DNA from 2 places in the Clostridium sp. 'deep sea' genome. Region 2 is predicted to be linked to the other one. Evidence: a T-box and tRNA genes for the amino acid it is inferred to sense, from the RefSeq annotation. Region 2 holds a T-box; the other holds one or more tRNA genes.
The links. A T-box is a leader RNA that pairs with one kind of tRNA and senses whether it is charged. The one in region 2 lies ahead of IMX26_RS00905 (valine--tRNA ligase), so its partner is inferred to be a tRNA-Val.
Positions count from the first base shown of each region.

Region 1 (6,633 bases), 220 kb from region 2:
TCTCTAATATTATTCGTGTTTTCGTGTATAATACGGTGAATATGCTAATAATTATTCGTTTAAGGGGGAAAAAACATGACTTATAAAGTAAACTTAGAAAACATATTTGAAATAAATGTGTTTAGTGACTCTGTAATGAAGGCTCGGTTACCAAAAAACATCTATAGATCATATCGTCAAACAATAGATAACGGTATTGCTTTAGATTCACATGTAGCTGATGTAATTGCAACAGTAATGAAAGATTGGGCTATTGAAAGAGGAGCTACCCATTACTGTCACTGGTTTCAGCCAATGACAGGGTTAACTGCTCAAAAACATGAAGCCTTTTTAACACCTACCCAAGACGGAATATTAGCACAATTTTCAGGAAAAGAATTAATTAAAGGTGAGCCAGATGCTTCTTCATTTCCTAATGGTGGAATAAGGTCAACATTTGAGGCAAGGGGTTACACAGCGTGGGATTGTACATCTCCTGCATTTGTAAAAGAAGGAATACTTTGTATACCTACAGCTTTTTGCTCATACTATGGTCATGCCTTAGATAAAAAAACACCATTACTGAAGTCGATGGAGTCGTTATCTACAGAGGCAGTAAGAATAGTTAAGCTATTTGGTAATGATAGTGCGAAAAAAGTTATTCCAACAGTAGGGGCAGAGCAAGAGTATTTTTTAGTAGATAAAAAACATTATAATGAAAGACCAGATTTAATTTACACAGGCAGAACATTGTTTGGTGCTATGCCACCTAAAGGTCAAGAGTTAGATGATCACTATTTTGCTACAATAAAAGAGCGAATTCATAACTTTATGTTTGAACTAGATCAAGAGCTATGGAAGCTAGGTGTTGCAGTTAAAACAGAGCATAATGAAGTTGCTTTAGGTCAATTTGAACTAGCTCCTTTATTTAGTACAACTAATGTTGCAACAGATCAAAACCAGTTAGTAATGGATGTATTAGACCGTGTTGCTAATAGACATGATTTAGTATGTTTATTACATGAAAAACCTTTTGCTCGAATGAATGGATCTGGTAAACATGTGAACTGGTCTTTAAGTTGTGATGGAGATAATATTCTAGAGCCAGGAGATAATCCACAAAATAACTTAAGATTCTTATTATTTTTAAGTGCTATAATTAAAGCAGTTGACAAATACCCTGAACTGTTGAGATTTGCTGCTTCTACACCAGGCAATGATTATCGCTTAGGTGCTGCAGAGGCTCCCCCTGCAGTTATATCAATATTTTTAGGACAACATCTAACAGATATATTAGCTAAGTTTGCTTCTGGTGTTGATGTTGACAATACTGAGAAGAATGTACTAAAGTTAGGTGTAACAACAATTCCAGAGTTTGAACACGATACAACAGATAGAAATAGAACCTCACCATTTGCTTTTACAGCCAATAGATTTGAGTTTAGAATGGTTGCATCATCTATGTCTATTGCTGGACCATGTACGGTTCTTAATACAATTGTTTCTGGAATACTTGCTGATTTTGCAGATAGACTCGAGAACTGCCACAATTTAGAGGCAGAAGTAATAAAAATAATTGGTGAAGTTTACAACGAACATGGCAGAGTAATATTCAATGGTGATGGTTACTCTGAAGATTGGAAACTTGAGGCAGAGAGAAGAGGTTTGCCTTGTATCAATTCATTTATAGAATCAGTTCCACATTTAATTGCAGAAAAATCGTTGCAGTTATTTGAAAAAATGAATGTGTTGTCGGCTGATGAACTTGAGTCTCGGTACGAGATACATGTTGAGAATTATATTAAAAAAACCAGAATAGAAGCCCTAACTATGTGTGATTTAACAACACGTTATATCATACCTGCTATTGATGAGTATCTTTTTCAATTAGGAGCAGTGTACCAAAAACTTAGTGATGTGGGAACTCAAAGTTATTTAACTATTCAAAAAAATAAGATAGAGATAATTTGCAAATACTACAGCAAGCTCACAGAAAATTGTGATAGAATTAGTAGCCTATTAAGTGAGTCTACATGTAAAAATGATTATTATGCTGAGGGAGAGTTTTTGCGTTACTCGGTAGTACCAGAAATGGAAAAACTACGTGAAATTGTTGATACACTAGAAAAAATGGTGGACAAAAAAGTATGGCCATGGCCAGGTTACGATGATATTTTATTTGCGTTATAGATATTTATAAACATAGAAGTGAAAGCGAACCCTCGAGGTTCGCTTTTTTTGATGTTTAAATAACTGAGAGGTTGTTTGATATGTTAGCCTGATTGGTAGGGGGAAACCTTGTGTTCGTTCTATCTTGTATTGGTCTGAGTTTGACCTCTGTTACAATCTCATTTAGTTTGTTATAATTATAATTGTTCATTAATAAATAATAAAATACATCCGTATCTATAGAAGGGGTGGCTAAATGTTAACCAGAGATATGCTAACAGGCTCTGAGGCTTTAAAAAACTATTCTGTAGCTGTAGTTGGTCTTGGAGTGAGTAATATACCTGTAATTAGGTTTTTAAATAACTATGGAGCAAAAATAACAGCTTGTGACCGTAAGGAAAGAGAGCAACTAAGTTCTAGTATTATTCAGCTAGAAAAACAAGGTGTGGAGGTAATAAGTGGCTCTAACTACCTAGATGTTTTGTATGATAGAAGATTTGATTTAATAGTGAGATCACCTGGTATAAGGCCAGATATAAAACAGTTTGTTTATGCTGTAAGTAATGGTGCCACGCTTACAAGTGAAATAGAGCTAGTATTTGAATTGTGTAAAGCTCCAATTATAGGGGTAACCGGTAGCGATGGCAAAACAACCTCTACAACATTAGTAGCTCTTATGTTAGAACATAGTGGTTATAGTGTTCATTTAGGCGGAAATATAGGTACACCCCTAATTGAGGAGGTTTTAGATTATCAAGAAAATGATAGAGTAGTATTAGAGTTGAGTAGTTTTCAATTAATGACAATGAAAAAAAGTCCACAATATGCTTTAATTACAAATCTAAGTCCAAATCACTTAGATTACCATAAATCTTATCAAGAATATGTTGATGCTAAAAGTAATATATATTTATGGCAAAAGAATAATCATGCTTTGGTTTTGAATCTTGACAATGCAGAGACTTCTTTAATAGCAAAATTGGTTTCGCAAAGAGTAAAAATGTTTAGTAGACATAAAACTGTAAGTGAGGGTGCCTGTTTAATTGAGAGTGAACTAACGTTAATTGAGAACAGCTGTAAATACCCTATTTGTAAACAAAATGAAGTTAAACTTGTGGGTTTACATAATATTGAAAACATACTAGGGGCTGCAAGTTTGGCATTTTCAGCTGGTGCAACGTTAGAGTCAATACGAAAAGTAGCCATAAGCTTTACTGGTGTAGAGCATCGTATTGAGTATGTTAAGGAACTAAATGGTATAACCTTTTATAATGATAGCATTGCAAGTTCACCTACTCGAGCTATAGCTGGTCTAAATTCATTTACTGATAATATTGTTTTAATAGCAGGTGGTTCCGATAAATATGTTCCTTTTGATAACTTTGGAGAGGTAGTTGCTAATCGAGTAAAATCTTTGGTTCTATTGGGTAAAACTACAGACAAAATTTATACATCTACGGTAAATGCATTAAAGAAACAGAGTAAAGAAATGACTATTAAAAAAACACAATCATTAGAAGAGGCAGTTAAAACCGCCTATAATTTAGCTGAGAGTGGTGATGTTGTATTATTATCACCAGCGTGTGCATCTTTTGATATGTTTAAAAACTTTGTTGAAAGAGGCAATCTATTTAAACAATACGTACAATCATTATAGGTACAATAACTAGCATAATGTGTAAAAAAAATATAAAAAATTTGGGAACATGTGTTGACATTTTAAATATATTTAGCTATAATTAATCTCGCCGCTGTGGCAAGGGCGAATAGCTCAGTTGGGAGAGCACCTGCCTTACAAGCAGGGGGTCACAGGTTCGAGCCCTGTTTCGCCCACCAAATAGTGGAGTCGTGGTCTAGACGGTTTAGGATGCCGGCCTGTCACGCCGGAGGTCGCGGGTTCGAGTCCCGTCGGCTCCGCCAAATAACTTTGTCACACATAATAAGGCGCGGTAGCTCAGTTGGTAGAGCGGGGGACTGAAAATCCCTGTGTCGGCGGTTCGATTCCGCCCTGCGCCACCAAGTAAATATGCGGAAGTAGCTCAGTGGTAGAGCATCGCCTTGCCAAGGCGAGGGTCGCGAGTTCGAATCTCGTCTTCCGCTCCATTTTACGGCGGCATGGCCAAGTGGTAAGGCAGAGGACTGCAAATCCTTTATCCCCAGTTCGAATCTGGGTGCCGCCTCCATAAAAGTAAATAAGCCTGGGTGGCGAAATTGGCAGACGCAAGGGACTTAAAATCCCTCGGTGAGTGATCACCGTGTCGGTTCGAGTCCGACCCCAGGCACCAACTTTTTTAGGAGGACGTAGCTCAGCTGGGAGAGCGCTACCCTGACACGGTAGAGGTCACGTGTTCAAGTCACGTCGTTCTCACCATAAAGTAGGCAAATCTATATACATAGATTTTTTTTTTGGCATTAAATCAGTAAAAAGAATAATATTGTACTAAAAAATAAGCCTGGGTGGCGAAATTGGCAGACGCAAGGGACTTAAAATCCCTCGGTGAGTGATTACCGTGTCGGTTCGAGTCCGACCCCAGGCACCAAAATAAAAATAGTATTAATATACATGGCGCGGTAGCTCAGTTGGTAGAGCGGGGGACTGAAAATCCCTGTGTCGGCGGTTCGATTCCGCCCTGCGCCACCAAGTAATATGCGGAAGTAGCTCAGTGGTAGAGCATCGCCTTGCCAAGGCGAGGGTCGCGAGTTCGAATCTCGTCTTCCGCTCCATTTTAATAAGCCTGGGTGGCGAAATTGGCAGACGCAAGGGACTTAAAATCCCTCGGTAAGTGATTACCGTGTCGGTTCGAGTCCGACCCCAGGCACCAAAAAACTACGTATGAAAATGTGTAGTTTTTTTTAATAAAAAATTTCCATTTTTAAAAAGTAGCTAGCTATGTACACTTTATGAGTTAATTAACATTATAATAAGTATAGATATTCGTATTCGAGACTTAATTACAGAACATGAATATTTATATTGTTCTAAATTTCTTACTAACTAGTTTAAAATATGAACAAAAATTTTAAAAAAAATTAAAGTAAAAAAATGATATATAATGAATATGTTAGCATGAAAATAAGGAATTAATTTTGATTTTTTTTCCTATTATATGCACGTTTTGCCTACTTTTTTTTTATTTTATAATAGAGGGATTTTAAATATTGCATTATATTACTATAACGCCTTATTTTTTATAAGCGTTTTAAGAATATTGTATTTAATCGTCTGGCAATAATACATGTACGTGTAGAAAGGAGTGGGCAGCGTGGATATTGCATATATTGGAACAAGTGCCCCAATTGGTGCTATATGGAAAAGCTTATCGGGAAAGTTACAAAACTACTCTAAAACTAATTACCCTTTAAAAATGGAACAGATGCCGTTACGTGACTTAGAAATGATAAGGTTTAGCTTAGATGATGTCGCTGCCAATTCAGAAGTTCAACAAATAGCTCGTCAATTTATTGCTAGTGCTTTAGCTGATATTATAATTGAACATTTAGAGCCAAGAATTATTTGGCATATAATCAATCAAGATTATGTTCAATATACATCATCTGATAGGGCTAAAATATTTATACTTACACAAAAAAAATTACATAAAAGCTTATCTTCATCAGTAAACGAAAAAGATAATATGCTGAGACGTAATCGAGTTTTATACGCTTTGCTCGAGTATTTTGCAGATAATGATACTCTAATACTAGAGGGCTTTATAAACTTTAGACTAAGACCATATCTTGAACAACTACGTAAATATACAGATAATGCTTTACAAGAGCTTTTACTTAGTAGAGAAAAAGAGGAGTTTACTAAACTTCTTCAATATTTCTACCAACTACAAAGCAATAAAGTGCCGTGTATACACGTAGTATTCCAAAAGGATGGTCAGTTTAAACTTTATGATAAAGATGAAAACTCATTACAAAAATTATGGGATGCAAAAACGCAAAAGCTGAAAAGTGTTGGAATCTCAATGGACGATATGTTATTAAGTGTTTTAATAAAAATGGCACCAAGTAAACTAGTTATTCATAATAAAGGAAATGTAAGTAAAGACTTACTTGAGCTATTAAATAGAATATTTAAAGACAGAATAGTCATATGTAATTCATGTAAATTATGTACTCAAAATTAAAGATCGCTTTTACCAAAAAAGTGTGTTAAAGTATCTATGGAATTTTAACATCATGTAAGAGCGAGGAAAAAAAAGTGACAAAAGACAAAAAAGGATTTCTGGTAATTGCTGTTTCATCTATTGGATTTGGGACCTTAGGAATCTGGAGTAAATTGGGTTATGATGCTGGTTTATCACCGCTTGAGTTATTAACTATGAGATTTACTTTTGCAGCTGTTTTATTGTGGATATATGCTTTAATTAAGCATAGAAATGAAGTAAATATTGGTTTTGTTAATATGGCTAAATTGTTTGTACAAGGTGGAATAGCATATGCTTCTACTTCAATTGCATATTTTTATGCTTTAAA
Region 1 covers NZ_CP063353.1:400,194-406,826, forward strand. Annotated here, with positions in the region: gene IMX26_RS01880 (glutamine synthetase III) at 76-2,169, shown strand; gene murD (UDP-N-acetylmuramoyl-L-alanine--D-glutamate ligase) at 2,405-3,805, shown strand; tRNA gene IMX26_RS01890 (tRNA-Val) at 3,909-3,984, shown strand; tRNA gene IMX26_RS01895 (tRNA-Asp) at 3,991-4,068, shown strand; tRNA gene IMX26_RS01900 (tRNA-Phe) at 4,092-4,167, shown strand; tRNA gene IMX26_RS01905 (tRNA-Gly) at 4,177-4,251, shown strand; tRNA gene IMX26_RS01910 (tRNA-Cys) at 4,258-4,331, shown strand; tRNA gene IMX26_RS01915 (tRNA-Leu) at 4,345-4,433, shown strand; tRNA gene IMX26_RS01920 (tRNA-Val) at 4,444-4,519, shown strand; tRNA gene IMX26_RS01925 (tRNA-Leu) at 4,600-4,688, shown strand; tRNA gene IMX26_RS01930 (tRNA-Phe) at 4,714-4,789, shown strand; tRNA gene IMX26_RS01935 (tRNA-Gly) at 4,798-4,872, shown strand; tRNA gene IMX26_RS01940 (tRNA-Leu) at 4,882-4,970, shown strand; gene IMX26_RS01945 (putative sporulation protein YtxC) at 5,412-6,284, shown strand; gene IMX26_RS01950 (EamA family transporter) at 6,359-6,633, shown strand, end outside.
Region 1: it has a tRNA-Val gene. The T-box ahead of IMX26_RS00905 (valine--tRNA ligase) is inferred to sense a tRNA for this amino acid. The anticodon was not compared.

Region 2 (14,322 bases):
ATAAAGTTATTGATTTTATCTTTCTCTAAATAGCTATCTATAGCTAAAGTTTTACTTATTCTAACTCTATTTATGTTTTCATCTTTAAGTAATTCCTGCTGAATATAATCAGCCCTTTGGTAAGTTAAATCTGAACTATAGACAGTTACTTTAACATCAGATACCTCATATACTGAACCAATTGCTCTAAAAGATGAATTAATAAATGTTGAAAATACTAAAAACAAGATGATTGAGATAGCTAAAGAAAATACAGTTGTTCGATAACGCTTTCTATTTCTTTTAATGCTTTTATTAGCTAAATCGGCTTCAAAACCAAATAATTTTGTTAGTAGCTTACTCTTTGTGCCTCTTTTTTTTGTTTTAACTTTAATATCTTGATTTTGGCGGATATTATCTATAGGTGATATTTTACTGGCTCTTTTAGCTGGTATCCATGCTGATATTAATAGGGTTACACCTAAAAATACAATGGATGAGATAATTACAAAAGGCGAAACAACTAGGTTTAAGCGATAACTTGCAGGAAGAACATCTACTAATAAATGATTAGATATAGCTAAAACTATCCAGATAGCAAAAATTCCAGATAATATTCCTATTGGTATCGCAATCATACCTACTAAAGCAGCCTCTTTATAAACTATTTTTCGCAGTTGTCTGGGAGTAGCCCCTATGCTTTTTAACAATCCAAACTGTTTTTTACGTTGTGATACAGATATAGCAAAAGAGTTATAGATTAAAGCCACACTGGCAACAATTATAAGTGAAATAAGAACAGCCATGATAATAATCAAAGCATTTTTCATACCATCATTACCGCTAACACCCAACACAGCTAATAACTGCTTATTGTAACTAATATGACCTTTACTTATTCTTGCTGACTCTGCTAATGATTCACTAACTTTATATACCTTTCGTGGATTCTTCATTAAAGCAAATACACTAACATTTTCACTATAGCTGGTGTCATCTATATTTAGGGTTGTTAATGCAGGGTAGCCAGGAGCTATAGAATTACTAGCTGCAAGTTTCTCCATTATGCCTACAATAGTATATTCTTTGCTCTGAAGTTGCTCAAACACCTCAGTATCTTTACCGTATAGGTGATTCTGACCCAATACATCATTTTCTCTTTTTCTTACACCTAAATTTAATGTTAGTTTTTGACCTACCCTAAAATCCACTTTTCCATTACTAATAACATTCTCAGAGATTATTAGCTCATTTGAGTTTTGGGGCAATCTACCCTCTATTATCTTTACTCCAAACGTATCGAATGCCTGTTCATTAAAAGAATTTACAAATAAGTAGGGACGATAGTCATTGGCATAGTTGCTGAGTTTAGAATAACCAACACTCTTTGTAATAGCAACATTTTTGGTATCTTTTGAGTTAACAATATTGTCTGCCTTACTTAACGGAATTTCATCAAAAACAACATGAAAATTACCAGTGGCATCTATATAGCTTTTTATTAACATTTGCTGAACACTCTCACCTATGATTACTGTTCCACATATTAAAGCGCAGGACAATATCACTCCCACCAATGTTACTATTGTTCTCTTTTTGTTATTTAAAAGAGAATTCCAAGTATATTTATTTAAGATAGACATTATTACCTCACCTCATCCTTAACAATACGTCCATCTTGTACAGTGATAACTCTCTTTGCTTGCATAGCAATCTCCATATCATGGGTTATGATAATGAGGGTTTGTTTATACTTGGCATTTAAGTATTTTAGGTGTTCGATTATTTCTTGAGAGTTTTTACTGTCTAAATTGCCTGTTGGTTCATCTGCTAAAATAATTGCTGGATCATAGATTAATGATCTGCCAATTGACACACGCTGTTGCTGACCACCCGAAAGTTGATTAGGTAAGTGGTTTTTACGTTCTGTTAAACCCAATATATCTAGTAAATTAATTAAACGTTTTTGGTCAACCTTTCTGCCATCTAATAAAACTGGCATAGTAATATTTTCTTCTACATTTAAGATAGGTATTAAATTATAAAATTGATAAATTAAACCAACCTGTCTTCTTCTAAATATTGCTAACTTACTCTCCGGTAAAGAGTAAATATCGGTACCATCTATAATAACCTTGCCTGAAGTTGGAATATCTACCCCTCCTAACATATGCATTAGGGTAGATTTGCCAGATCCTGACATACCTGTTATAGCAATAAACTCACCTTTATTGACAGAAAAGCTAACATCGTTTACAGCCTTAACTTGGGTATGACCTTTACCGTAATATTTACACAAATTTTCTACACGTAATATCTCCATGACTAAACCTCAATCTTTCTCATTATTAACTACTTTATATTTCAATTTAAGTCTTGCAATCTCTTAACAGTTATTATTGTAGTTAAATTTTATGAATAGCTAGTGACTCTTAAGTGACAAATTTGTCATTTAAGTCTTGCAAAAAAAAAGAACCTACATAAAGGTGTAAAAAACCTTTAGTAGGTTACATAAAATCTTATTTCAAACTTTGTTCCTTTACCTACTGTACTGGTTGCTGTTATATACCCACTCTGCTTTTCAATAATTGATTTAGTCATTGCTAAGCCTATACCCACACTATCGGGACTAGAGTTTTTTCCTTTATAAAACCGCTGAAAAATATTACTTAAATCTTCGTTATCAATTCCACAGCCATTGTCCTCTATAAAAATTTGCACATACAAAGGTGTGTTTATGAATTTAATTGTAATTTTACCTTTATTTGGGGTGTGTTCTATACAGTTCTTTAAAATATTTGTTAAGGCTTCTACACTCCAGTTTAAATCACCTTTATAGTTTATGGTGTTATCACCATTTACTGTTATAGTTTGTTGTTTTAACTCAATAATAATACGCAAAGGCTCTAATGCTTTCTGTACTAAAGTAGCTACATTAACATTTTTTTTATCTAGTTCAACAGTATTAGAGTCTAACTTTGCTATTTTTAGTAAGGCTGAGGTAATCCACGTTAGTCTTATTACTTGCTTTTGCATGTTTAATAAAAACTCTTGTTCTTTTTCTTTAGGTATGTCCTGCTTTAATAAGTCAACCATCATACCCATTGAATTTAAGGGTGTTTTTAACTGGTGTGATATCTCGGCTAAGGATTGCGCCAAATATTCTTTTTCTTTTTTTTCGTTTTCTTTATTTTCAATTAACATGCCCGATAATTTGAGGATGTCATTTTTTAAGATACTAACATAACCCTCTTCGTTATCTCGTATATCATAATCTAAATTATTATTTATTATTTCTCTAGTATAATCAGAAAGAATACTAATCTCTTGATATATTTCTTTATACGACTTAAAAACGTAATAGGTAATAAAGCAAAAGCAAGCTATTGCTAATACTATTGTTAGCTCAAAGCTGTATTCCCAACCAGCTAAATTTATTACAATTATCATGCTGATAAAAATACTAGCAATGATTATTACCCTTAATAAAGCTCTCATTAGCTTGGGGTTATTTAAAAACTCAATATTGTTTAGTATCTTAGAAACTAATTTTTGTTCTTTTTTGTTGTTCATTTATGCTTGTCCTTCAACCTTTACCTTAGTTAACTCTGTAGCCCATACCCCTTACAGTTTTAATTATTTGTGGATTATGGGGATTATCTTCTATTTTTTCTCTTAATCTCTTGATATATACTGTTAGCGTATTGTCGTTAACATAGTTTCCTGCTACATCCCAGATAGATGCCAACAGATTTTCTCTGGTAAATATCTTATTTTTGTTGGAGAACATTGTTAATAATAGCCTATACTCTAGAGCAGTTAAAAAAATCTCCGTAGCTCCTTTAAATACTCGTCCCTCATCTGCTCTAATTACAACATCATTAATTTTGATATTATTTTCTATACCTCGCTGAGATCTTCGTAATATGGCCTTTATTCTTGATAAAAGCTCTCTTAATCTAAAGGGTTTAGTAATATAATCATCAGCACCTAAATCTAACCCCATAACTACATTTGTTTCTTCATCAACAGCAGTTAAAAAGATAACAGGAGTATCGCTGTTTTCTCGTACTTTTTTACATACTTCATAACCTGAGCCATCTGGCAAATTCAAGTCTAATAGTATTAAGCTAAATCTGTTATTATTTATTTCTTTAAAAGCTGATCTACAATTAGTTGCAGTGACAACACTATAACCTTCACTCTGTAAGGAGTATTCTATTCCCATGGCAGTTGTTCTATCATCTTCAACAATTAATATTTTGCTCATATTAGTCACCACACATTAAACATATATTAAGATAAAGATACCATAAAACTAGTTATAATGGAAACAGGTCAACATCGAAAACAAATAAAGGCACTTATAAAGTGCCCCTAAAACTTATACCAAAATGATTTGATTAATCTTTGAAAAATAGAGAATATAAAAATACTACATTAAAATCTGTTTACAAAAAGGGGCTGTCGCATTAGCAGAAATAAAAAGAAGCCAATGTAGCAGCCTATTGACAATAAAAAATGACTGTGTTTTCTTATAAATTTAAATAACTTATAGATACAAATTTTAAGAGTCCAAAAATTTATCTTAAACTTTAAGCGATAAACTAGCAAAGTAATTTACTAATTTTAATTGCTTTATCAAAACATTTGTAGATGATTAATGACTTTAATGAAATACAGTTAAATAATCCTTACAACTAAGTTTTTTTTAGTTAATTACTATGTAAAGTCTCATTCTTTAAACCACCAATTATGTTAAATTCTAATATCTCTTTGTGCCCTTTGTGCACTTAGTGTTTAGAATATTTTAACTAAATGGAGAGTAAAATTTATGGAACAACAATATGTAAGGCTTTAAAATCAAGCTTAAGGTAAATATTTAATGTTTTAGAAACCATCAAGTGCACTAAGTGAAATGAAGGTGTGGCAGGTTTATGATAATCCTTACGCCTCAGCACCTTCATCTGTAGTTCTTTTATATATTTATATTAGTTTTGATTAGGTCTTCTTTTTGTTACTATACTTTCTTTTTAACATTAAAATTATCCTCTATTAATAGCCAATTTTGAGGAAAATCATATCCTAATACCCAGTAAAAGAATCCCCTAATACCTAACTCTTTTACTAAGTTGAACTTAGCCTGAATACTACGGGCATCTTCAAACCAAACTATATGTTTTTTACCATTTTCATCATAATAGTTAAAGTAAGGGGCCTGGGAAGTTCTGTCATATTCTATTCTGGCATTGTATTTAGCTGCTGTTTCAATTGCCTGTTGTGGGCTTAGTGATTTAGCCCATTGACCACCTTTTACATAGGGCAGTGTCCAATCGTAACCATATAATGGTATACCCATCATTATCTTTTCTTTTGGTACAACAGATATGGCATAGTCCATAACCTTTTTAACTTCAGTTATAGGCGAGACTGCTAAAGGAGGGCCTCCCGACCAGCCCCATTCATAGGTCATAAAGAAGATAAAATCTACTATTTCTCCTTGGGCTTGATAATCATGTCCTTCATACAGGGTACCTTTTTGATCCCCTGTTATTTTAGGAGCTAAAGCTGTAGATAAGTAGTAGTTCTTTTCTTTTAACTTAGCAGATGCTTTTTTTAAAAATTCATTGTACTTTTCTCTATTTTCAGCTCCAAGATACTCTAAGTCAAAATCTAAGCCTAAGTAGCCTTTTTCTTCCATAATTTTTATTGCTAAATCAAGTATGGCATTTTGCATATTTTCATCATTAAAAAACTTGGTAGCCAGCTCATTACTAAAGGTACCTTCTTCAAAATTTGTAATGACCATTAAAGGAACAACATTTTTACTATACGCAGCGTTTATAGCTGGCTCGTCATTTACTGCAGTTAAGGTTCCATCTCTATTAATTGCATAGCTAAAAACTGTTAAATAAGTTAAATGATCTCCAACCTTAATAACCTCATTGGCTGTATTCTCAGCTGTAAATTTTGGGTCTATGTAGGCACTAACTTCTTTATCTATTTTTGGCTTGGGTGGTATATATAGGCGTAACCCTACAGGCAACTTTCTGGGTCTTTTTATACCATTGATCTCTGCAATTTCTTTTACTGGTATGCCAACTTTTCTACTTATTTTATAAAGGCTATCTCCCGGTTTAACCCAGTAATATGATCCCCAAATGGGTACAACAAGTGCTTGACCAACTACTAAAGTATCGGGGTTTGCTATTTCGTTAGCTGTTATCAATTTATTTAAATTAACACTATATGCCCTAGCTATGTTAAATAACGTATCTCCGGGCCTAACTACATGTATTTGCATGTTCTACTCCTTTTTGAATATTAATATAGCATATTCAAAATAACATTATTATGTGATTACACATAACTAATGTTAATAAAGGTTTATAGCATTATTTTAATATGTTAAAGACACTGCTAAGGAAGAGATTTAATTGACTTGAGAAGTTTTCAATTCAATATTCTGACCTTTAATCTTTTTAGAACATAAAAACATAACCTGTGATAGGGCATTATTACAGGTTAGTGCTTAATATTCTTTAAAACTGAGTCTCTGGTAGAAGCAAAACTAAGTTTAATTTTTAAACTTTTCTAGATTAGCTACTTTAAATATTTTTAGTTAAGATAATTATACCTATTGATTTTTAGCTTTATTTTGTCTCCAACCTGATAATTATATTGACTATTGCCATAGGTTAATAATTTAGTATTATTTACATCAACCAAGTATTTAACTCTATCTAAACTATAAATTGTTTTTGTAATACGACCACTCAAATTGCCGTTTTCTTTAATTAGTATGTCTTCTGGCCTAATGCTTATAGCTGGTGTTTCACAGTGGTAATCTATACTTAAGGATTCATAGTCATTCTTATAAACAATATTGTTTTTGCCTATAAATTTAGCCACAAATAGGCTATTAGGTTTATTATAAAGAGATTTTGGGCTATCAATTTGTTTTATTTCTCCCTGGTTCATTACTGCAATTTTATCTGCTATTTCAAATGCTTCATTTTGATCATGGGTTACATATATCATACTAATTGCTAAGCTCTGCTGAACCATTTTAAGTTCTTTTAGTAACTCAATCTTTAAATTAGCATCTATATTAGCTAAAGGTTCATCTAATAATAATAATTGAGGATTAACTACTAAGGACCTGCCTAAAGCAACTCGTTGTTTTTCTCCCCCACTTAACTGATGGGGATATTTATTTTTATGTTTATTTAGGTTTAGTAAACTAAGAATATTATTTGTTTTTGTTAGGGTTTCAGTCTTTTTATAGCCATTTGCTCGCAACGGAAAAGCAATATTATTAAAAACCGTCATATGAGGCCATAAAGCATAGTTTTGAAATACATAACCAATGTTTCTTTTTTCTACAGCCATATTCACTGCTAACTTACTTGAAAATACCGTAGTATCTCTAACTTTTATTTCACCACTATTTGGTCTAACTAAACCAACAATTGCAGATAATAAGGTGCTTTTACCACAACCACTTGGACCTACTACTGCCAAAATTTCTTTACGATCTAAACTAAGACTAAGGTTGTTTATTACCTCTGTTTTATCATATTTAACTTTAAGATTCTTTATTAATAACTCCATGTCTCTCACTTACCTTTGCATTAAGTTTTTGCACTATAAAACTAGTTATTATGCTTAACAAAATTGTTATAACAGCAACTGTTGAGGTCATTTCTAAGCCATATGAATTAGACTGAATATTAAACAACATTACCCCCAAAGTTTTGCTTGTTTTGGTATGCAATAATAACGATATGGGTATTTCTCTAAAGGATATTAATAAACAAGCTAAAAAACCAGCAATAAGGGTATTTTTAACCTGTGGCATGTATAAATACCAGTATCTTTTCCAAAATGTAATGCCTAATGTTCTGGCTGAATTTTCACAGTTATTGTCCATATTATTTACTATACCTTGGGTTTGTTTTAAGATAATTGGAATAAACAGTACAGTGTAAGTAATAATTATAATCCACTTAGTGCCATAGAACTTTATGGGGTATTTATTCCAGGCAAAAATAGCTGCTATAGCTAATATCATGTTAGGAATAGCTATGGGTAATTGAGCTAATGTTAAGCTCAGCTTTATGGCTTTGTTTTGATAGTTTTTATACATATATAGTATAAAACTAGTTAAAATTACAGCTAATAAGCTTGCAATCATTCCATAACTCAAGCTATTTAACAAAGCCTTACCTAAAGCTACTTCACCGCTAAATACCTTGAGATAGTTATTAAATGTAAAGTTTTTTAGTACTAAATCAACACCCCATCTTTTTGTAAAAGATGAAACTAAAATAGTTACTAAAGGTATCACAATTGTTAAGCTAAAGTAGCTTGTAATTAATAAATGAATGGGTATTTTACGTTTACCCAAGCTAATAGTAGTTGGCTTAACATTTTCGGCATAATCATAAATATATTTTTTATTGTTAGCAATATGCTCCATTATGTGATAAATAGTTAAAGAAATAAACATTAATAACAAAGATAAAATGCAAACCAGCTGAAGATTTTGGTTATGTAATGCGCTAAAAATGCTTATTGTCATAACCTCTTTACCAGCAGGTAAAGCGAGCTGAGCCACTACCCCAAAATTTGCCATACTTCTACTAAAAACCAATAATCCTGTAGAGATTAGTGTTGGTAACATTAGTGGTAAAACTATAGTAAAAATTATTTTCACTTTAGATATTCCACTTACTTTGGCACTATTAATAAAGGTGTCTCCCATTCTTATTAAAGCATTTTTAATACCAAAATAAACTAAAGGAGCTAGATGTACAGCTAAAACAATTACAGAAGCAGTTAATGAATAAGTTTTTATACTCATAGAAAAATTAGGATTAAAGAGTTTTACAAGTCTTACTAAATACCCATTTTTACTTGTTAACTGAATCCAAGAAACACCAAGAATATATGATGGTATAGTAAAGGTCAAAAAAGCAAAAAAATCAACTAGTTTTTTGTATTTGTAGTCAGTTTTTACTACGATAAAGGCCAAACTACCACCAATAACCCAAGTCGTTATTAGCACTGAGCCAGCTAAAACTATTGTATTGGTAATTGATCTTAAAGCCCCCGCATCAAAGGCCTGTAAGATACTTTTAAGATTCAGTTTACCATTAATTAGTAAGGTTTTAATTACTAATACTAATAGAGGATACAAAACAAGGCTTATTAATAATATTAATATAAATAACAAGATTACGTTTTTCATTGAAAAACGTAATCTTGTATTATTCACTTTATTATTTGAAAATGTTTTGGTAGTCTTTTTTAAACTTGCTTTCATTCTCGGTAGCCTTCTCCCAGTCTATATTAAAGACTTTAGCATCTTCTGGTAGATACTTGTTTTCTATATCTGTTCTTACACTTACAAATCCAGCATTATAGGCTATAGTTTGTGCCTTTTTAGATAATATAAAGTTAACAAATTTCTGACACAACTCATCCTTTTCAGTACTTCTACTATCTTTTTTAACAATAGCCATTGGCCTATCAATAGCAATGATGCCCTCGCTTGGCCAAGCTATTTCTACCGGCATGGAAAATTCTTCTTTTTTTGCTTTTTTCTTTAACCTTATAACAGAATCGTGAGGGCCTATACCTAAATCATATTCTCCCTCCATAATTTTAGATGGGACTTGGCCATTTGATTTAGTTAACATAGCTCCATTTCTTTTTAAGTTTTCGAAGTAAGTCATGTCATTGCCCATAATTTGATAAAGAGAAGCAGCAATTCCTAAAGCAGTAGCAGACTGATTTGCATCTGCCATAACTAATGAGTTTTTATATTCTTCTTTTGCTAAATCTGCAAAACTAGTTACTAAGTCTTTGTCTTTAAGTTTGTTTTTATTATAAAGAATAGCTACATATCTTTCACTAGTTAAAACATAATTTTTCTCTACTATGTACTTATCTTGAATTTTGTCTTGTTCTTCAATGGCTATGGGATCAAATAAATCCTCATTATCTAAAAGATTATATACTGCTGGGTCAGATCCCCAAACAATATCTGCCTCTATTTTACCAGCCTCTTTTTCAGTAAAGATTTTACTTTTAACTTGCCCACAACTCATAATTAAAAAGTCGCAAACATCACCATATTCGTTTTCAAACTCTTGCTCAAGCTTGGTTAACATTTGCTCTGGACCAGATAAATAAACCAATATTTTTGAGTTATCTTGGTTAGCTACCTCGCTATTTTTACACCCCGAAAAAGAAAGTAAAACTGCTACTACCATAAACATACAAAATGCTTTTTTCATTATTTCTCCCCACCTATAATATAGATTGAATTTATTGATAATAATTATCAATATCGTTAATTAATTTTACACCACAAATACATTAAAATCAATAATTTTAGGAAAATATTTTACACATATGTTCAATTAATTTAAAAATAAATACTTATTTTAAATCCATAATAAGTTAGTAATAACAACAATATAGAAATAAAATTTGACATTTCTTAAAATACATATTATATTATTTAGCAAATCAATACTTTTATAGGTTATTAAAGAGAAGTAGTAATTATATCTTGGATTTTTAGAGAGGGATAGTTTGGTGCAATATCCTATGAAGAGATTAATGAAGTCGTCTCTTAGCTATGAGAAGAAGCCTTTTAGGTAGTAGAACTCATCGGATTTCTCCGTTATGGATAATTAAGTGCATTTAATTATGAATTAAGGTGGTACCGCGGAATATCTTCGTCCTTTTATAGGATTGAGGATTTTTTTATACTAAAAAAAGGAGTGGTAAAGATGTTAGAAAAGAAATATAAGCCAATGATTACTGAAGTAGCATTAAGAGAATTTTGGGAAAATGAAGACGTCTATAAGTTTAATATTAATGAGAATAACAAAGAAATTTACTCCATAGATACTCCTCCTCCAACAGTCAGCGGTAAACTACACATCGGTCATATCTTCTCTTATACACAAGCTGAAATGATTGCTAGGTACAAACGTATGAGAGGCTTTAATGTTTTTTACCCTTTTGGCTTTGATGACAATGGATTACCTACAGAACGTTTAGTTGAAAATGAACATAAAGTTAAGGCTAGTGAACTAAAACGCAGTGAATTTACTAAGCTATGTTTAAACACAGTAGATTATTATGAAAATGAGTTTAAAGAATTATGGCAGTCTTTAGGCTTTAGTTGTGATTGGAATTTATTGTACAGAACTATTTCACCAGAATGCCAACGTATCTCACAAAAATCATTTATTGATTTATACCATAAAAATAAGGCCTATATTGAGGAAAGTCCAGTTTTATATTGCACTAATTGTCAAACCTCTATTGCCCAAGCCGAACTTGAAACTCAAGAGTTAAGTTCAAGCTTTAATCATGTTAAGTTTATGGTAGAGAGCAAAGCAATAAGTATTGCTACTACTAGACCCGAGCTTTTAAACTCCTGTTTAGCAATATTGATTAATCCAAGTGATAATAAACACTCCTATCTTATAGGAAAAAAAGCACTTGTTCCGTTATATGGTTTTGAGGTTCCTATAATTGCTGATGAAGACGTGGATATCAACAAAGGCTCTGGCATGGTAATGTTTTGCACCTTTGGTGACACACAAGACCTTGAGTGGTTTAAAAAATACGATTTTAGCTATAAAAAAACCATAACTAAAAAAGGTTTTATTGCTGATAATGTTGCTTTTATTGGTGGTTTACATGTTAAAAAAGCCCGTAAAAAAATCATTGAGCTTTTAGAGGAACATGGTTTACTTATTAAAACAGAAAAAATTAAACATAATGTATCAGTACACGAGCGTTGTTCACATGAGATAGAGATTATTCCATCTGAGCAATGGTATATTGATATTATGAGCTCTAAAGACGAGTTTATTAAAATAGCAGATAAAATTAACTGGAACCCTAGCTATATGAAGGCTCGTTATTTATCATGGGTTAACAACCTAAAATGGAACTGGTGTATCTCACGTCAAAGATATTTTGGTGTTCCTTTTCCTGTTTGGTATTGTAAAAACTGCGGTAAAGTAAAGATCGCCAAAAATGAAGAGTTACCTGTAAATCCCCAAGAGACTAATCCTAGTGAGGCATGTGAGTGCGGCTCAACTAGCTTTATTCCAGAAACAGCGGTTTTGGATACTTGGGCCACCTCTTCGGTTACCCCACTCATTAATGCTAAATGGGGTGAGAAAAATAGCATAGTAAATAAACTATTGCCCATGTCTATGCGTACTCAAGCCCATGAAATTATAAGAACATGGGCCTTCTACACCATTGTAAAGAGCTATTATCATTTTGGAGTTATTCCGTGGAAAGATGTAATGATTTGTGGTTTTGTTTTAGCTCGTAAAGGTGAAAAAATAGGGAAATCTAAAAACAACTCTAGTTATAAACCCAAAACTCTAATAGCCACTCACTCTGCTGATTCAGTTAGATATTGGGCGGCATCTGCAAAATTAGGTACTGATACAACCTTTTCGGAGCAGGATTTAAAGCTTTCTAAGAGATTTATAACTAAGCTATGGAATGCAGCTAAGTTTAGTTTAATGCATTTAGGTGATTTTGAGGTTGGTAAAGATGTTCGGCTTTTAAAACAAGATCAATGGATTTTAGATAAACTGAATAAGACATTAAACACAGCTGCAGGTTATTTAGATAATTATGAAATAGGGTTAGCCAGAAATACTCTTGATGAGTTCTTTTGGAAGGATTATTGCGATAATTATTTAGAGTTAGTAAAAGACCGACTCTATAAACCCCAACTATATGGTGCAGAAAACAGAGAATCAGCTCAACAAGCTGTATATTTAACTTTATTGGCTATCTTAAAGTCTTACGCCATATTTACACCTTTTATTACTGAAAAGATATATAAGTCTTATTTTGAGCAATATGAGCAATGTAAGTCTATTCATTTATTACAGTGGAATTTTAGCAACAATGAGAATAATCAAAGTCTCTTATTCGGCGAATGTTTAAAGGAAGTTTTAACAGCAGTTCGTAAGTTTAAATCTGAGAATGTTTTATCCATGAAAGATAAAATAGATTGTCTTACTATAACTATACCTAGTGAAATTAAAGCATTATTTAGGGAGGTATTGCCAGATTTATATTCTACCACTCACGCTCAGCAGATTTATCTAAATGAAGGGACTAGGCTTATTATAGGTATAAAATAGCATATTATTTTTATAGCTGTTTTTATTGTAAAAAGAAAAGACCCCAGCAGTATCTTCTAAAAAAGAATATACTGCTGGGGTCATTTTTTAGTTATTGTTATTAGTTTTAATTTTAGGTTTAAAGATATTTCTTTTTACAGCACAAGGATTAACCTTAAATCTAGCCTTTATTATACCGACTATCTCTAGAGATATGCCTAACCCCATCAAGAATCCATAAATTGACTCAGGTAATGTAAAGAGTTGTTTACTTATTAAAGCAAGAGCAGTAATTAATAAACCTCCAGAAAGCAGCTTATTCATTTTCATTTATTTCACTCCCTATTATTAAACTCCAAACATTATCTTTTCACTATTAAACATCTTTCGTATAGCCCATACTAAAACAGCTGTAAATACAATATTAACTGCACATACTACTCCAAAAGCTAACCAAGTTAGTTCAAAACTCAATAATGATTTAATTGCTACTACACTTCCATAAATGGGTACTGCATACTGCGACATCACAGCTGTACCTGTACTAAACATATTCATAAACGATGCCACCATTACTAACATATATACAGGAACAATATAGGTACCAGCCTCTTTAACATTTTTAGATATAATAGAGGTTAGTGATATTAAACCCACAAATACACCCACCATAGTAAGCATTAGTAAAACTAACTGTAAATACTGAGAACCAGAAAAATTCAAGGCTGCTAAATTTATACCACCTTTAGCTCCACCAAACATTACTGATGAAAATGGCAAAGAAACCAGTACTCCAATAAATGATGATATTGCACTTAAAAAAGAAACTATGCTTAATCCTATTATTTTACCTAAAGCAATTGTTTCACGCTTTACAGGAGTAACCAACAATGTTGCCATTGTTCCTCGTTCTTTTTCTCCTGCAATGATATCCATGCCAATACCCATACCTCCAGCAAAAAGGAAAATAGTAATTAACATTGGCAATAAAGTACCTAAACCTTTACCTGTAGCTTTTTGCTCATCAACTATTACAGACTCTTCACGATTGCGATCTACATCAAAAGCATTAACATATTTCATATTACCTAACCGATCGCCAACAATTCTGTTTTCATAAGTACCAAACACAGAACCAAAGAGATTATAACGAGCAGTA
Region 2 covers NZ_CP063353.1:180,333-194,654, reverse strand. Annotated here, with positions in the region: gene IMX26_RS00945 (ABC transporter permease) at 1-1,622, opposite strand, end outside; gene IMX26_RS00940 (ABC transporter ATP-binding protein) at 1,625-2,302, opposite strand; gene IMX26_RS00935 (HAMP domain-containing sensor histidine kinase) at 2,479-3,552, opposite strand; gene IMX26_RS00930 (response regulator transcription factor) at 3,578-4,249, opposite strand; gene IMX26_RS00925 (glycoside hydrolase family 18 protein) at 5,000-6,283, opposite strand; gene IMX26_RS00920 (ABC transporter ATP-binding protein) at 6,598-7,593, opposite strand; gene IMX26_RS00915 (iron ABC transporter permease) at 7,568-9,307, opposite strand; gene IMX26_RS00910 (extracellular solute-binding protein) at 9,264-10,283, opposite strand; T-box leader at 10,528-10,741, shown strand; gene IMX26_RS00905 (valine--tRNA ligase) at 10,785-13,184, shown strand; gene IMX26_RS00900 (hypothetical protein) at 13,272-13,493, opposite strand; gene IMX26_RS00895 (ABC transporter permease subunit) at 13,512-14,322, opposite strand, start outside.